Regions from separate parts of the Actinomadura formosensis genome, predicted to be linked through region 2. Evidence: predicted binding sites of a transcription regulator. Region 2 holds the regulator's gene; the other holds the start of a gene.
What was found. Region 2 encodes HspR, which represses chaperone genes until heat shock. Its sites were predicted from a motif close to ANTTGAGTCNNNNNGACTCAANT; they were not measured.

Region 1 (3,409 bases), 2.8 Mb from region 2:
TTCGCCGTGGCGAGGAACAGCACGTCGCTGAGGTCGAGCTCCACCTCCAGGTAGTGGTCCCGGAAGGTGTGGTTCTGCTCGGGGTCGAGGACCTCCAGCAGCGCCGCCGTCGGGTCGCCCCTGTAGTCGGCACCGACCTTGTCGACCTCGTCCAGCAGGACGACCGGGTTCATCGAACCGGCCTCCCGGATGGCACGGACGATGCGTCCGGGGAGGGCGCCCACGTAGGTACGGCGGTGCCCCCGGATTTCGGCCTCGTCCCTGACGCCGCCCAGGGCGACACGGACGAACTCGCGTCCCATGGCCCGCGCGACCGATTCGCCAAGCGAGGTCTTGCCCACGCCAGGAGGACCGGTCAGCGCGAGCACCGCACCGCTACGGCGTCCGCCCACGACGCCCAGGCCGCGGTCCTCACGCCGCTTCCGGACGGCCAGGTACTCGATGATGCGTTCCTTCACGTCATCGAGCCCGGCGTGGTCGGCGTCCAGGATCTCCCTGGCGCCCGCGATGTCGTAGGCGTCCTCGGTCCGGTCGTTCCACGGGATGTCGAGGACCGTGTCGAGCCACGTGCGGATCCAGCCGCCCTCCGGCGAGGCGTCGGACGACCGCTCCAGCTTGTCGACCTCCTTCAGCGCCGCCTCGCGCACCTTCTCCGGGAGGTTCGCGGCCTCGATCCGGGCCCGGTAGTCGTCCTCCTCGTCGGCGGGGTCGCCGTTCAGCTCGGCCAGCTCCTTGCGGATGGCCTCCTGCTGCTGCCGCAGCAGGAACTCCCGCTGCGTCTTCTCCATGCCCTCCTGGACGTCCTTGCGGATCGTCTCCGCCACGTCCAGCTCGGCCAGGTGGTCACGCGTCCACCCGATCAGCAGGGTGAGCCGCTCCACCACGTCGACGGTCTCCAGGACCTCGATCTTCTGCTCGTCCGTCAGGTACGGGGCGTATCCGGCGTTGTCGGCCAGCGTGGACGGGTCGTCGATCTGCTGCACCACGTCCACGACCTGCCACGCGCCGCGCTTCTGCAGGATCGCGCTGACCAGGCCCTTGTACTCCTTGGCCAGTTCCTGGGCCCGCCCGGACGCCGGCGGCGCCTCGATCACGGTCCCCTCGACCCACAGCGCCGCGCCCGGCCCCGTGGTCCCGGTGCCGATCCGCACCCGCGACACGCCGCGGACGACCGCGCCCGGCTCCCCGCCGGGCAGCCGTCCCTCCTGCTCGATCACGCCGAGCGTGCCGACGCCGGCGTACCGCCCGTTCAGCCTGGGCACCAGCAGCACCCGCGGCTTGCCGGCCGGCCGGATGCCCGGGCCCGTGGATTCGGCCACCGCCCGCGCGGCCTCGATGGCCGCCCGCACCTCGCCGTTCCCGGAGAGGTCCAGGGGGACCACCATGCCGGGCAGAACGACCCCGTCCTCCAGGGGCAGCACCGGCAGCGTCAGGGTTTCGCTCATGCTCAGCTCCAAGTCCGTTCGCAGACCCAACCTCAAGTTGAGTCATACACACTCAAGAAAACGGAGCACAACTTTGTTTCCGCAGCAACGTTCGCTCTCAGCGATCACCCGCCACCGCCGGTTCCGCGGACGAAGCCGCCTGCCGCGCGCGGATGGCCGGCCGCCGGCGCCCGTTCCCCGGTTCGGCGGGCCGGGCGGGCAATGCGCAGGTAAAGGCCGCTTCGCGATCTTGATTCTTTACTCGGAACGCGTTTACATGCGCATGACGGAAGGGTACCTAAAGCAACGAGTTCGTGACTCAGGGTGAACGAAGGGTTCTCGGGGCGGCAAAGTCCCGGGCCGGAAACGTAGGAGGGGCCGGATGCGGCGCACAGAACGCACCGAGCACGAGGCCCCGCCTGTTCTCGTCTCCCTCTCCCCACGCGGCCCGGTCCGTACGGCCGAGGACGTTCGCGGCGCGCTCCGCCCCGGCGGACCCCGTCCCCCAGCGGGTACCGGGGCGGCGGCGCGCCGCGACACACCTCGGGCCCTCGGCCGTACCGGACCGGCCCCGCGCATCGGCCTCCCCCGGGCCCCGGCGCCCCCCGCCCCCGTGGCGTTTCTCCCCCCTCGCCGGGCGGGCCGTCACACCCCCGCCCGGCCGGACCGGAGGGGAGGTGGGAATCAGCCCTCACAACAACCGGCGTCACGCCGGTAGGCACAGGCGGCCGGAACTTCGTCCGACCCCCGTCCCGGCCGCCAACGCAGTAAGGGATCGCTGCGAAACTGAGGCCCGTGGAAGAGCGACACCCTCCACGGGCCTCGGTTCACAGCTTCCTGCGCCAGACCTGGCCGTGCACCACGTCCCCGAACATCTCGGCCGGGGGCTCCTCCTCGTCGAGGACGAACCCGGCCCGCTCGTAGAGGCGGTGCGCCGGACGCTGCAGCGCCGTCGTCCACAGCATGATCTCGCGGTAGCCGGCCTCGGCCGCGAACCGGACGCACGCGTCGACCAGCGCGGCCCCCGCCCCCATGCCGCGGGCGTCCGGCTCGACGTGCAGCAGCCGGAGCTGGGCGACGCCGTCCTCCCGCTTGACGCAGAACACACCGCCCACCCGGACGCCGTCCGACTCGGCGATCCACGCGTTCTCCCGCTCCGGGTCGTGGTCGCGGACGTAGCCGGCGACGACCGAGGCGACCAGCGCCTCGTAAGTGCGGTCCCAGCCGCATTCCGCGTCGTAGAGGGCGCCGTTGCGCTCCACCACCCAGCCGAGGTCGCCGGGACGCAGCGGGCGCAGCACGACACCGTCCGAGCGCGGGCGGTCGCCGAGAACGGCGTGGATCGCGCGCATCGCGGCGAGCAGCCGGCGGCGGTCACCGGGAGCCAGCCCGTCCAGCAGGCCGCGGATCTCGGCGACGGTCCGCTCGTCCAGCATGGCGAACACCTCGCGGCCCCGCGGCGTCAGCCGGACGATCTGGCGGCGGGCGTCACCGGCGGCGCGCTCGCGGACGACGAGGCCGTCGGCCTCGAAGCGGGCCAGCATCCGGCTGAGGTAGCCGGCGTCCAGACCGAGCGCGCGGCGCAGGGCGAGGACCTCGGTGTCCGTCCGCTGGGCCAGTTCGAAGATCACCCGCGCTTCGGTGAGGGAGTAGGGCGACCGGACGAGCCCCTCGCCGAGCACCCCGATGACGCCGGTGTAGAAGCGGTTGAACGCGCGGACCGTGCCGACGTCCTCCTGGGTCACCTCCATGCCCTGCCTCCTACGTTTGACTGAGTCAAACGTTACGCCGGAAGGAAGGTGATGTGCCAGCCCCCGGGGTGGGGTCAGGCGTTCGCTTCGGCCTTGGCCGGCGGCAGCGCGCGCACCTCACGGACGATCTTGTGTTCGACGAAGAACGTCATCAGCGGCACGACACCGCCGAGCACGATCCACACCATCTTGGTGAGCGGCCAGTCCGTGCGCCGCCACAGATCGAAGGCGAGC
Region 2 (3,409 bases):
TAGCGGTCGGACAGGGTCGCCGCCGCGACCAGCGCCGAGTCGTTGATCTGCACCTTGTGGTGCGCCTCGTAGCGGCCCTTCAGCCCGCGCAGGATGGCGATCGAGTCCTCCACCGAGGGCTCGCCGACGAACACCTGCTGGAAGCGGCGCTCCAGGGCCGGGTCCTTCTCGATGCGCTCCCGGTACTCGTCCAGCGTCGTCGCGCCGATCATCCGCAGCTCGCCGCGGGCCAGCATCGGCTTCAGCATGTTGCCGGCGTCCATCGCGCCCTCGGCCGCGCCCGCCCCGACGACGGTGTGCAGCTCGTCGATGAACGTGACGATCTGCCCTTCGCTCTCCTTGATCTCGTTCAGGACGGCCTTCAGCCGCTCCTCGAACTCGCCGCGGTACTTCGCGCCCGCGACCATCGCGCCGAGGTCCAGCGAGACGAGCCGCTTGCCGCGCAGCGACTCGGGGACGTCCCCCGCGACGATCCGCTGCGCCAGGCCCTCGACGACCGCGGTCTTGCCGACGCCGGGCTCACCGATCAGCACCGGGTTGTTCTTCGTCCGGCGCGACAGCACCTGGACGACCCGGCGGATCTCCGCGTCCCGGCCGATGACCGGGTCGAGCCGGCCGTCGCGGGCCGCCGCCGTCAGGTCGACGCCGTACTTCTCCAGCGACTGGTAGGTGCCCTCCGGGTTCTCGCTGGTGACGCGGGCGTGCCCGCGCACCTTCTCGAACGCCTCCAGCAGCGCCTGCGGCGTCGCGCCGAACTCCTTCAGCAGGCCCGCCGCCGGGCCGCCGTCCGCGGCCAGCCCGACCAGCAGATGCTCGGTCGAGACGTACTCGTCCTCCAGCTGCTTGGCCCGGTTCGCCGCCGTGTTGATCGACCGCTGCAACTGCCCGGAGATCCGCGGCGTCGCCACCGTCGAGCCCTGCGCCTTCGGCATCGCGGCGAGCTGCTCCTCGGCCCGCCGCCGGATCTGGTTCCAGTCGGCGCCGACCGCCTCCAGCAGCGGCACCGCCGTTCCCTCCGGCAGCGCGATCAGCGCCACCAGCAGATGCTGCGGCTCCACCTCGGGGTGCCCCTCGGCCGCCGCCCTGCGGACCGCGACCGACACCGCCTCCTGGCTCTTCTGCGTCAGTTTGTAGTCCATTGTCCCGTCCCCGTGCTCTGTTCCTTCTGGGGGGACGACTCCCAGCCCCCCGGACAACTGCTTTTAGTGCTCAGTCCCGATTGCGCTCATGCCAGACCACGATGCTCGAATGCCTGATCGGCACCAGGTCGGAGCCGGGAGTGCCGGGCTCCCCGTGCCGCCGCTGCTGCGCCAGCCGCGCCGCGACCGCCCGGGTCGATTCGAGTTCGTTGGCGAGATCCTCCAGCGCCGCGTGCGCCTTCGCGAGCTCCTCGCGGAGCCGCACGTTGTCGCGCTGCAGCTCCAGGATGTACTTGATGCCGGAAAGGTTGATGCCCTCCTCCTGCGAGAGCCGCTGGATCTCGCGGAGCATCACGATGTCGCGCATCGAGTAGCGGCGTCCCCGCCCCGCCGTCCGGCCGGGGGAGACCAGGCCCATCCGGTCGTACGTCCGCAGCGTCTGCGGATGCAGCCCCGACAGCTGCGCCGCCACCGAGATCACGTAGACCGGAGTGTCGTCACCGAACGGATCCATGAAGCTCACTCCTGCCTGGCCTGCTGGAGGAGGTCGGCGCGCAGGTCCTCACCGCCGCCCGCCTCGCGGAGCGCGGCCAGGGCCTCCCGCGACCGCTCGTCCAGCTTCTGCGGGACGTGGACGTCGACGGTGACGAGCAGGTCGCCCTTCGTCCCGTCCCGCCGGGTCGCGCCGCGCCCCTTCACCCGGAACTTGCGGCCGTTGGGCGTGCCCTCCGGCAGCTTCAGGGTGACCGGCTGCCCCTGGAACGTCGGCACCCTGATCTCGGCGCCGAGCGCCGCCTCGGGGAACGTCACCGGGACGGTCAGCGTCAGGTTGTCGCCGCTGCGCCCGAACACCTTGTGCGGCAGCACCTTGATGTTCACGTACAGGTCACCGGCCGGGCCGCCGTTCTCGCCCGGCGCGCCCTTGCCCTTGAGCCTGATCTTCTGCCCGTCCGCGACGCCCGCCGGGATGCGGGCCTGGATCGTCCGGGTGCCGGTCGCGCGGCCGCTGCCGTGGCAGACCAGGCACGGGTCGTCCACGACGAGGCCCCGGCCGTGGCACTCCTTGCACGGCTCCTGGAAGCCGAAGTTGCCGAGGTTGCGGGTCTCGTGCCCGGTGCCCTCGCAGTTCGGGCACACCCGCGGCACGGTGCCGGCCTTCGCGCCCGTCCCGCGGCAGCTGTTGCAGGCCGCCTCGCTGGTCAGCTTGATCGGGACGGTCACGCCGTTCATCGCGCGGCCGAACGACAGCGTCACCTCGGTCTCGACGTCGGCGCCGCGCCGGGCGCGCCGCGTGCCCGCCGTGCGGGTGCCGCCGCCGCCCCGGCCGAACAGGCCGCCGAACAGGTCGCCGATCCGCTCCCCCGCGCCGGTCGTCGTCCCGCTCGGATGGCCGAACAGGTCACCGAGGTCGAACCCGAACCCGCCGCCCTGCTGGCCGCGGAACCCGCCCGGCATCGACCGGACGGTGTCGTACTCCTTGCGGCGCTTCTCGTCGGACAGCACGTCGTAGGCCTCGGAGACCTCCTTGAAGCGCTCCTCGGCCGCCGCGTCCCCCTTGTTGGCGTCCGGGTGGTACTTGCGCGCCAGCTTCCGGTAGGACTTCTTGATCTCCTCCTGCGAGGCCGTCTTCGCGACACCGAGGACCTTGTAGTAGTCCTTTTCCAGGTAGTCCTTGGTGCTCACGGCGCCCCGCCTTCTGCTATCGCCACTTGCCACATGCCTTCACGCCCCGTCCGGGGCCCGCCCCGAAGGACGGGCCCCGAAGGGGATCATTCCCCGTCGTCGCCGGCTTGTTCGCCCGCCTGGTCGCCGGGCTCTTCGGCACCGTCGTCCGGGGCGGGGTCGGCCACCGCGACGCGCGCGGGCCGCAGGATCCGCTCGCCGATGCGGTAGCCGGGCTGCAGGACGTCCACGACACTCGTCTCGGTCACATCCGCCGAGAGGGAGTGCATGAGCGCCTCGTGCACGGTCGGGTCGAAGGGCTCGCCCTTCTCGCCGTACCGTTCCAGGCCGAGCTTGCCGGTGACCGCCTCCAGGCTCTCCGCGACGGACTTGAACCCGCCGGTGAGCTCGTCGTGGTCCCGGGCACGGCCGATGTCGTCCAGCACCGGGAGCAGCTCGGACAGCACCTGTCCGAGGGCCTGCTCACGGACCGCGACCCGGTCGCGCTCGACCCGCTTGCGGTAGTTGTCGTATTCGGCCTTCACCCGCTGGAGATCGGCGATACGTTCCGCCAGCTGGGACTTCAGCGAGGAGACCTCCTCATCGGT

Region 1: the regulator HspR is predicted to act here: its motif matches at 1,481-1,503, upstream of lon (endopeptidase La).

The regions. Positions count from the first base shown of each region.
Region 1 covers NZ_CP192011.1:4,699,879-4,703,287, forward strand. The annotation lists gene lon (endopeptidase La) at 1-1,445, opposite strand, end outside; gene ACQP1N_RS22200 (bifunctional helix-turn-helix transcriptional regulator/GNAT family N-acetyltransferase) at 2,252-3,175, opposite strand; gene ACQP1N_RS22205 (DUF3817 domain-containing protein) at 3,250-3,409, opposite strand, start outside.
Region 2 covers NZ_CP192011.1:250,257-253,665, forward strand. The annotation lists gene clpB (ATP-dependent chaperone ClpB) at 1-1,139, opposite strand, end outside; gene ACQP1N_RS01195 (heat shock protein transcriptional repressor HspR) at 1,210-1,653, opposite strand; gene dnaJ (molecular chaperone DnaJ) at 1,659-2,822, opposite strand; gene grpE (nucleotide exchange factor GrpE) at 2,909-3,409, opposite strand, start outside.